DNA from 2 places in the Streptomyces sp. NBC_00316 genome. Region 2 is predicted to be linked to the other one. Evidence: riboswitches for the same ligand, from Rfam matches in the RefSeq annotation. Region 2 holds a riboswitch; the other holds the start of a gene.
The links. Region 2 has a riboswitch for thiamine pyrophosphate ahead of OG878_RS05550 (purine-cytosine permease family protein). Riboswitches for the same ligand answer to the same signal wherever they lie in the genome.

Region 1: it holds a riboswitch for thiamine pyrophosphate, as region 2 does, so the genes downstream of both, thiO (glycine oxidase ThiO) here and OG878_RS05550 (purine-cytosine permease family protein) in region 2, are expected to answer to the same signal.

Annotation. Positions count from the first base shown of each region.
Region 1 is NZ_CP108023.1:6,453,060-6,458,279, reverse strand. Features, by position in the region: gene OG878_RS28705 (Rv2175c family DNA-binding protein) at 1-190, opposite strand, end outside; gene OG878_RS28700 (NAD(P)/FAD-dependent oxidoreductase) at 295-1,482, opposite strand; gene OG878_RS28695 (hypothetical protein) at 1,580-1,921, opposite strand; TPP riboswitch at 1,973-2,085, shown strand; gene thiO (glycine oxidase ThiO) at 2,083-3,303, shown strand; gene thiS (sulfur carrier protein ThiS) at 3,300-3,518, shown strand; gene OG878_RS28680 (thiazole synthase) at 3,521-4,315, shown strand; gene pknB (Stk1 family PASTA domain-containing Ser/Thr kinase) at 4,426-5,220, shown strand, end outside.
Region 2 is NZ_CP108023.1:1,216,516-1,221,735, reverse strand. Features, by position in the region: gene thiD (bifunctional hydroxymethylpyrimidine kinase/phosphomethylpyrimidine kinase) at 1-387, opposite strand, end outside; gene thiE (thiamine phosphate synthase) at 384-1,061, opposite strand; gene thiM (hydroxyethylthiazole kinase) at 1,058-1,876, opposite strand; gene OG878_RS05550 (purine-cytosine permease family protein) at 1,942-3,348, opposite strand; TPP riboswitch at 3,340-3,434, opposite strand; gene OG878_RS05545 (SpoIIE family protein phosphatase) at 3,555-5,220, opposite strand, start outside.

The DNA of each region.
Region 1 (5,220 bases), 5.2 Mb from region 2:
CCTTGTTGCCGTCGATGAAGGCAGCAGGCACCTGGAGTGCCCGGTTCTCACCACGGCGTACGGCGATGAGCTGGCCCTCCTTGACCAGCTGCCGTACGCGCGTCACCTCGACATCGAGCATTTCCGCGATGTCGGGGAGGTGGAGCCAGGCGGGGACGAGAGCATCGATCTTTGCGTCAATCTCGGTCACGGGGACAAGCGTGCCATCCCGGACCGACAGTCGGTACCCGGACCCGACCGGACGGGGGTCACCCCAGCGCCCTCAAGGCCCCCGGAGCCCCTGGGGAAGCGCCGTCACGCGGCGTCCGCCCTGGCCGACTTCAGGGGTACGGCGGGGTCGGCCGCCCGCACCTGATCCAGCCGCGCCCCCGCCTCGATGAGTCTGCGCCCCTGGGCCAGGTCGCGCGGCCGCCCGACGGCGAGGACGGCGACCAGCGCGCCGTCCCGCAGCCAGCACACGGTCCAGGCCGCGTCCGCCGGGTCGCCGCGCCACAGCAGGGTGTCCGCGTCCCCGTGATGCCCCGCGTACTGCACGAACCGGTCGAACTGCTCGGACCAGAAGTACGGCACGGGGTCGTACGTCAGGGGCTGCGCCCCGTCCGTGCCGGCGCCGATGATGTTGGCGGCGGCGGTCCGCGGCCCCTGGAGGGCGTTGTCCCAGTGGTGGACGAGAAGCCGTGTGCCGTACCGCGCGGAGGGGAAGGACGCGCAGTCGCCGACCGCGTACACATCCGGCAGCGAGGTGCGCAGCGCGTCGTCGGCGGTCACCGACCCGTCCGGGCCGAGCGCGATGCCGGAGCCGGCCAGCCAGCCGGTGGCGGGCCGGGCACCGATCCCGACGACCACCGCTCCGGCGGCGAGCGTGCGCCCGTCGGCGAGGACCACGCTGCCGTGCTCGATCCGCGCCACCGGCGTGCCCGTGAGGAGTTCGGCACCGCTCTGCGCGTACCAGCGGGCCATCGGGGCGGCGACCTCGGCGGGCAGAACGCCTGCCAGCGGCCGGTCGGCGGCCTCGACGACGGTGACCTCGCAGCCCGCGGCGCGCGCCGCGGTGGCGAACTCCGCGCCGATCCAGCCCGCGCCGACGACCACGACGGTGTGCTGCTCGTCGAGTACCGGCCGCAGCCGTGCGGCGTCGTCGAGGGTGCGCAGCAGATGGACGCCGGGCACGCCCTCGGAGCCGGGCAGTACCACCGGCTCGGCGCCGGAGGCGACGACCAGGACGTCGTACGGAACGGGTCCGGCCAAGGTGTCCAGTTCGTGCGCGCCGGGCCGCAGACCGGTCACGTCGCGGCCCAGTTGCAGGTCGATGTCCAGCGCTTCGAAGTCGATGTCGAAGGCGGAGCCCTCGGCGTTGCCGAGCAGTACGGCCTTGGACAGCGGTGGCCGGTCGTACGGCTGGTGGGGTTCGGCGCCGATGAGGGTGACCGGGCCGGTGAAGCCCTGTTCCCGCAGGGCGACCGCGGTCTGCACGCCGGCCATGCCCGCGCCGACGATGACGACGCGGCGCTCTGTCCGCCGGCCCGGCTGCTCTGTCTGCTGCTCGCTCACCTGCCCAGCTTATGCACCTGACGGTTTGTCAGACAGACAGCTCCTCGACCACGCTCGCACCGCAGCCCTCCTGCGACTCCCATTCCCAGCGCTCGTCCAGCCGCACCCGGCCGTCCGCCAGATCGACGACGGTGGAGACGCAGTGTCCGGAGGAGGTCGTTCCGTCCTGCTTCAACTGGACGTACCGGAAGTCGAGCCGGTCGCCGGAGCGCGTGCCGACGAGATGTCCCCGGACCACGTCGCCGCCCGCGTACTCGGCCCAGATCCGGCCGTCCTCCTCGTGGTACGTGAAGCGGGTACGGGTGCCGACCTGACCCGGCGCCTGGTCGGCGACGGGTGAGAGGACGAGTCCGTCGAGCGAACGGGCCACGGTGACTGCTCCCTTACCGGGCGTGGGGAACGGGGTCTAGGGTGGCCACCGTAAGACACTCGCGGGAGTCCGGACGCACCGGGCTGAGAGGGAGGCTGGGCGGCCTCCGACCGTACGAACCTGATCCGGGTCATGCCGGCGAAGGGAGGGGCTGGACGCCCATGCATTCCCCCGGGAACACCCCAGCACCAGGATCCGACGTCCTCGTCATCGGGGGCGGGATCATCGGTCTGGTGACCGCCTGGCGGGCGGCGCAGCGCGGCCTGCGCACCACGGTCGCCGACCCCGACCCGGGTGGCGGGGCCGCCCGGGTGGCGGCCGGAATGCTCGCCGCCGTCACCGAACTCCACTACGGCGAGCAGATGCTGCTCGGCCTCAATGTCGCCTCCGCCGCACGCTATCCGGCCTTCGCCGCCGAGCTGGAGGCGGCGAGCGGCCAGGACATCGGCTTCCGGGCCTGCGGCACCCTCGCGGTCGCCCTGGACTCCGACGACCGCGCCCATCTGCGGGAACTGCATGCGCTGCACCTCCGTTCGGGGCTGGAGTCGCAGTGGCTCACCGGCCGTGAGTGCCGCCGCCTGGAACCGATGCTGGCGCCGGGGGTACGCGGCGGTCTGCGGGTCGACGGCGACCACCAGGTCGACCCCCGCCGGCTGGCCGCCGCCCTGCTGACGGCCTGTGAGCGGGCCGGGGTCGTCGTCCACCGCGACCGGGCGGAACGCCTCACGGTGGAACGGGACCGGGCAACCGGGGCCGTGCTGGCAGGCGGTACGGAGCTCACCGCCGACCAGGTCGTGCTCGCCGCGGGCAGCCTCAGCGGGCGGCTGGCGGGGCTGCCGGACGAGGTCACGCCGCCCGTCCGGCCGGTGAAGGGGCAGGTGCTGCGGCTGACCGTGCCCGCCGCGTACGCACCGTTCCTCACCCGGACCGTGCGGGCCGTGGTCCGCGGCAGCCACGTCTATCTCGTACCGCGCGAGAACGGCGAGCTGGTGGTCGGCGCCACCAGTGAGGAGATGGGCTGGGACACCACCGTCACGGCGGGCGGTGTGTACGAGCTGCTTCGCGACGCCCATGAGCTGGTGCCCGGGATCACCGAACTGCCGCTCACCGAGACCCGGGCCGGCCTGCGCCCCGCCTCCCCCGACAATGCTCCGCTGCTCGGCCCCACCGCCCTGCCCGGTCTGCATCTCGCCACCGGCCACCACCGCAACGGGGTGCTGCTCACCCCCGTCACCGGCGACGCCATGGCCGAGCTGCTGACCACCGGCGAGCTGCCCCGCGTGGCCCGCCCCTTCGCTCCCGGGCGGTTCGCGCCCGCCCCCGTACCGTCGCCCGCCGCGCCGTCCGCCTCCGCCTCCGCACGTCAGGAGCAGCCCGCATGACCGAGTCCGTAGCGCTCTGCGTGTCCGTCAACGGCGATCCCCGCTCGATCGCCGCGGGCACCACGCTGGAAACCCTCGTCTCGACCCTCACCACGGCGCACTCCGGCATCGCGGCCGCCGTCAACGAGGCCGTGGTTCCGCGCAGCCGGTGGGCCACCGCCGCGCTCGCCGACGGCGACCGGATCGAAGTCCTCACCGCGGTCCAGGGAGGCTGACCATGTCCGACGATCTCTTCACCCTCGGGGGCACCGCGTTCACCTCCCGGCTGATCATGGGGACGGGCGGGGCGCCCAGCCTCGACGTGCTGGAGCGCTCGCTCACCGCCTCCGGCACCGAGCTGACCACCGTCGCGATGCGCCGCCTCGATCCGACCGTGCAGGGTTCGGTGCTCTCCGTGCTGGAACGGCTCTCGATCCGCGTCCTGCCGAACACGGCGGGCTGCTTCACCGCGGGCGAGGCCGTGCTGACCGCGCGGCTGGCCCGCGAGGCGCTGGGCACCGACTGGATCAAGCTGGAGGTCGTAGCCGACGAGCGGACCCTGCTGCCCGACCCGATCGAGCTGCTGGACGCGGCGGAGACCCTGGTCGACGACGGCTTCACCGTCCTTCCCTACACCAACGACGACCCGGTGCTGGCCCGGAAGCTGGAGGATGTGGGGTGCGCGGCGATCATGCCGCTCGGCTCCCCCATCGGCTCCGGCCTCGGCATCCGCAACCCGCACAACTTCCAGCTGATCGTCGACCACGCCCGGGTGCCGGTGATCCTCGACGCCGGCGCCGGGACGGCTTCCGACGCGGCGCTCGCGATGGAGCTGGGGTGCGCGGCCGTGATGCTGGCCTCCGCGGTGACCCGGGCGCAGGAGCCCGAGCTGATGGCGGCGGCGATGCGGCATGCGGTGGACGGCGGGCGGCTGGCGTACCGCGCGGGCCGGATCCCCCGGCGCCACTTCGCCGAGGCGTCGTCGCCGGTGGAGGGGCGGGCGGTGCTGGATCCGGAGCGGCCCGCGTTCTGACCCCCGTGCGGGACGCACGTGCATGTCCCTGTCACGGCTCGGCTGCAGTACGGCCGCGGGATCGCTCCGGCCCGTCGGCCATGTCCGCGATGGCTCGTAGACTCGCTTGCGTGGATACGACCCTTCAGGACCCGCTTGTCGGGCAACTGCTCGACGGCCGCTATCGCGTCGATGCCCGCATCGCCGTGGGCGGGATGGCCACGGTCTACCGGGCCCTGGACACCCGTCTGGACCGGGTGCTCGCCCTCAAGGTGATGCACCCGGCGCTCGCGGCCGACGCCTCGTTCGTCGAGCGTTTCATCCGCGAGGCCAAGTCCGTGGCCAGGCTGGCGCACCCCAATGTGGTCGCGGTCTTCGACCAGGGCGCCCAGGGGGCGTACGTCTACCTGGCGATGGAGTACGTCGCGGGCTGCACGCTGCGCGACGTCCTGCGCGACCGTGGCGCCCTGCAGCCGCGGGCGGCGCTGGACATCCTGGAGCCGGTCCTCGCCGCACTGGGCGCCGCGCACCGGGCGGGGTTCGTGCACCGCGACATGAAGCCGGAGAACGTCCTCATAGGGGACGACGGCCGGGTGAAGGTCGCGGACTTCGGTCTGGTGCGCGCCGTGGGCGCCGTCACGAACACCACCGGGACCGTCCTGGGCACCGTCTCGTATCTCGCCCCCGAGCAGATCGAGCACGGCACGGCGGACACCCGCACCGATGTGTACGCCTGCGGCGTCGTGCTGTACGAGATGCTGACGGGCACCAAGCCGCACACCGGCGACTCCCCCGCCCAGGTGATCTACCAGCACCTCAACGAGGACGTGCCGGCCCCGTCGGCCGTCGTCCCGGGACTCGCGGGAGAGCTGGACGAGCTGGTCGCGAGCGCCACCGCGCGCGACCCCGAGGTCCGTCCGTTCGAC
Region 2 (5,220 bases):
CAGCGTGTTCCGTACGGCATCCAGCGCGTCGTCGGCCAGCAGCTTGTCCCCGTGCTTGGACACGCTCACCGGGTCCACGACGACCGGGGCCGTCGCGTCCGACAACAGGCCGGCGACCGCCGCGACCAGGCTGGGCGAGGCGAGCATCCCCGTCTTCACCGCCTGGACCCCGATGTCGTCCACGACACTGCGGTACTGCGCGCGCACCGCCTCCACGGGGAGTTCCCATGCACCCTGCACGCCCAGGGAGTTCTGTGCCGTGACAGCCGTGAGCACGCTCATTCCGTGGGCGCCGAGCGCCAGCATGGTCTTGAGGTCGGCCTGGATTCCGGCTCCTCCGCCGGAGTCGGATCCGGCGATCGTCAGGACGCGGGGCAGCGCGGTCATGCGCGGCTCTCCTCTCGGGTGCGGGTCCATGCCCGGGCATAGGCGACGGCTGATGCCCGGGGATCCTCGGCGGCGCAGACACCGGAGACGACGGCGGCGCCCACCGCCCCGGCATCGCGCAGTCGGGGCAGGTCGGCCGGGGTGATGCCGCCGATGGCCACGGCGGGGAGTGCGCTGAGCCGGGCGAGGCGGGCGAAGCCGTCATGGCCGAGTGGGTCCGGGGCGTCCGCCTTGGTCCGGGTCGCGTGCAGCGCGCCGATGCCGACGTGGTGGACGCGTGCCGGATCCTCGGCGGCGGCGCGCAGCTGCCCGGGGGTCGCGGCGCTCAGGCCGAGGACCGCGTGCTCACCGATCAGTTCGCGTACCGCGGCCGGCGGCAGATCCGACTGGCCGACGTGGACCCCGGTGACGCGTGCGCCGGCTGCCCGGGCCGCCAGGAACACGTCCACCCGGTCGTTGACGATGAGCGCCACTCGTTCGGGGAGGACGGCGGCCACCTCCAGGACCGTACGCAGGAACTCCCTCCCGGCGGCGTGCTTCTCCCGGATCTGCACGGCGGTGACACCACCGGCCACTGCCTGGGCGACGGTCTCGGCCACGCTCCGGCCGCGGGACGCGCACTGGGCCGCGTCCGTGACCAGATAGACCGACAGATCCACCGGCGCCGCGGTCATGAGAGAGCCGCCCGCTCGGCGAGGTCCGCCGGCTCCAGGGCGGCGAGTGCGTCCAGGAACGCGACAGCGAAACTGCCGGGCCCCGACGCCTCCTTGGCGGCTAGCTCGGCGGCGACCGTGTAGACGGTGACGGCGGCCACCGTCGCGGCGAACCGGTCCTCGTCGACCGCCGCGAAGGCCGTTATCGCCGCCCCCAGTGCGCAGCCGCCGCCCGTCACCCGGGTCAACAGGGCATCCCCGTTGGCGATCCGGGCGCTGCGCACCCCGTCGGTGACGAAGTCGACGGGTCCGGAGACGGCGACCACGCAGCCGGTCGTACGGGCCAGCTCGCGTGCTGATTCCCCGGCGGTCTCGACGCCGTCGGAGGAGTCCACGCCACGGCCGCCGCCGCCCGCACCCGCGAGCGCGAGGATCTCGGACGCGTTGCCCCTGATCACCGTCGGCCGCAGCTCCAGGAGTTCTCGTGCGAGCGCGGTACGCACCGGGAGCGCGCCGACGGCGACCGGGTCGAGCACCCACGGAGTATCCGCCGACCTCGCCGCCCCCGCGGCCTCGACCATGGCGGAGCGCTGCTCCGCGTGCGGGGTTCCGAGATTGACCAGGACACCAGAGGCGATCCGCGCGAACGGGCCGGCTTCTTCCGGAATGTCGACCATGGCGGGTGAAGCGCCCAGCGCCAGCAGGACGTTGGCGGTGAACCCGGTGACCACCGAGTTGGTCAGGCACTGCACCAGGGGGGATGTCGACCGCACGCGGGCGAGGGACTGCTGCGCGAAACCGGTGGGATCGGCGAATGGCGGGGGTATCGGGGGCATGCGAGGTGGCTCCGTGGGGAGAAGGGGATGTCGTTCGGGCGCCGAGGGCCGACGGCCGGGGCGTGTCAGTCCCGCGGGCGGTGGCGCAGCCGCAGCGGCGCGTACACGGCGAGCGCCACGAGGAACGCCACGTAGTACGAGAGGTCGGCGCCGTGCAGGGCGGCGGCCACCGGTCCCACGTACAGGGTCGTGTCCATGAACGGCACGGCCGCGGCGAAGGCGGCGACGAACGCCAGCAAGGGCGGCCAACCGGACTGCGGCCGGGCGGTCTCGGCAGCCAGGTCGATCGCGGCGCCGTCCCGCGCCCGGGCCCGTGCGTGCCAGTCGACGACGACGATCGCCACGAAACCGGGGATCCAGTAACCGACGAACAGCAGCACGTTCTGGAAGCGGGCGGTCGTGTCGGCCGCGTGCATCCACAGCACCAGAGGAAAGCCGAGCGCGGCGGCGAGCGCGGCGGCCGCCGGGCGCGGCAGACGCACTCCGACGGTCTGCAGTGCCAGGGAACCGCTGTAATCGTTCATGGCGTTGCTGCAGAGGGCCGCCAGCGCCACGGCGAGCAGCCCGAACGCGCCCAGCACCCCACCCCCCAGCAGCTCGTCCACGCCCGCGGCGGTCTGGTCGGTCAGCACCGACGCCCCCCACAGGCCGAGGGTCTGGACCGCCACGAAGGACACCACGAGACCGAGCAGCGTGTACCAGAACATGCGCGGGCGCGAGGTGGTGCGGGGCAGGTAGCGGCTGAAGTCGCTGGCGTACGGAGCCCAGGAGAGGGCCAGGCTCAGCGCGATGGTGCTGGTCAGAACGAACGCGCCGACCTGGTCGGCGCCGTGCGCGGTGCCGGTGCCGGCTGGGTGGACACCGTCGAGCAGCCGCCAGGCGATCAGGGCGAACGCGGCGGCGAGCACGAAGGTCATGACGATCTGCAGCCGGTGGATGGCCTCGTAGCCGAGAACGCCGAGGGCACCCTGGGCCACCATCATGACCAGGACACCCAGCCAGAACGGCCAGCCGCACAACCGGGCCAGCGCGTCCCCGCCGAACAGTCCGATCAGCGCGTCCCAGGCGACCGAGGACAGCCACTGCAGGATGCCCGGCACGGCCACGGCCCGGCCGAACGCGAGCCGGGCCAGCGGCAGTTGCCCGGCACCGGTCCGGCTTCCCCAGGTACCCAGGTAGGCGGTGGGCACCGCGCCGAGCACGGTGCCCAGCACGACGGCGGCGAGCGCGGTGGCGAAGTCCAGGCCGAGGGCGATGCCGACGGTGCCGGTGAACAAGCCGGTCATGGTCAGATTGGGCGCGAACCATACGGTGAACAGGCGCCCGGGACCGCCGTAACGGTTGCTCTCGGGGACCGGCTCGATGCCGTGCGCCTCGACGCGGAGGTCGCCGGGGGCGGCGGGCATCCGTCCGTCGAAGACGGTCTGCCGGCCGTCGGCGGCCGACCCGCCGGAAACATGCGTCAATGGCATGGAAGACATCCCTCCGCCAGTGCGAACTGGTTCAGGTTCGACGGGTGTGATCTCAGCCCTCGCATAGGGCACCCCGTGTCCGGTACGACGGACAGACTAACCCGATCCCGTGGAACACCTGCACGGAGGGCCGCGGGGCACCCACTCGGTCGGTCGGTCCGTGGTGTGGAGGCGCGGTCCGCGTTACGGGGGCCTCTGTTCGCGCGTCACATCGCCGGATCCGGCGCTCCGGCAGGAGGGAGATGCTGCTCGGCCCATATGGTCTTGCCGGCGCGGTCGTAGCGGGCGCCCCAACGGGAGGCGAGCTGGGCCACCAGGAACAGGCCGCGGCCGCCCTCGTCGCTGGAGCGCGCGCGGCGCAGATGCGGGGCGCTGAGGCTGCCGTCGGAGACTTCGCAGATGAGGGCTGCGGCGTGGATGAGACGCAGGGAAATGGGGCCGTGCGCGTACCGGATGGCGTTGGTGACCAGTTCGCTGACCATCAGTTCGGTGGTGAAGGCGAGCGGCTCCAAGCCCCAGGTGGCAAGCTGACGGGTGGTGAGGGCGCGGGCGTGGGCGACCTGTGCGGGGTCGCCCGGAAGCTCCCAGGAGACGACCCGGTCTGCACCCAGGACGCGGGTGCGGGCGAGGAGCAGGACAGCGTCATCGGATCGGTGCTCCGTGACCAGGGCGGCCACCACGGCATCGCAGAGCTCCTCGAGCGGTCGGGTGGGGCCGGTCATGGCGCGGGACAGTCTGTCGAGCCCGGCGTCGACGCCCCAGCCCGGTGCTTCGATGAGGCCGTCCGTGTAGAGCGCCAGGACAGAGCCCTCCGCGACGCGGCGTTCAGCGGTTTCGAAGGGCAGCCCGCCCTTCCCCAGCGGCGGGCCGGGCGGGATGTCGTCGAGGACCTCCACCGCGCCATCGGCCTGCAACAGGACGGGTGGGGGATGCCCGGCGCGCGCAGCGGTGCAGATGCGGGAGATGGGGTCGTAGACGGCGTACAGGCAGGTGGCGCCCTCGCAGTCGGGATCCTCCTGGGCGAGACGGATCACGAGATCGTCCAGCTGGGTCAGGACCTCGTCGGGAGGGAGGTCGAGGTCGGTGAGTGTGTGGACAGCGGTGCGCAGCCGTCCCATGAGGGCCGCCGCGTGCAGGCCGTGGCCGGTGACGTCTCCGACGACCAGGGCGAGGCGGGCTCCCGACAGGGGCAGGACGTCGAACCAGTCCCCGCCCGCTCCGGCGTGGGCGGCGGCGGGCAGATACCGGTGGCCGGTCTCGACGGCGGGGTAGTCGGGCAGATCGCGCGGCAGAAGGCTGTGCTGCAAGGCCAGGGCGGTGTTGTGCTCGCGGGTGTAGCGGCGGGCGTTGTCGATGCATACGGCGGCGCGGGACGAGAAGTCCTCGGCGAGGCACAGGTCTCCTTCGTCGTACGGCCGAGGATCCTGGTGGCGGCCGAGGGTGGCGACACCCAGCGTGATCCCGCGGGCTCGCAGCGGCACCGCCATGTACGAATGGAAATGGAACTCGCGGATCTTCCCGGCCCGCTGGGCGTCGTGGGCGAACCACTCGTCTGCGTCGAGTTTCTGCACCAGAACCGACTGCCCGGTGGCCAGACTCCGCACCTGTGGCGTGCCCGGGTGGAACGCCACTGTCTCGCCCACCGTGAACACGGCCTCCGGGGCGTGCTCGTGTATGGAACGGAGTCCCGACCGGCGGACCGGCATCTGTGCGGCCACCGGCCCGGGGAGCGGTTCCTCGCCCCGCACCGTTGCCTCGAGCAGGTCGACGGTGACGAAGTCCGCGAGTCCGGGAACGGCCGCGTCGGCCAGTTCCTGCGCCGTGCGCATCACGTCCAGCGTGGTGCCGATGCGCACGGCGGACTCGGTCAGC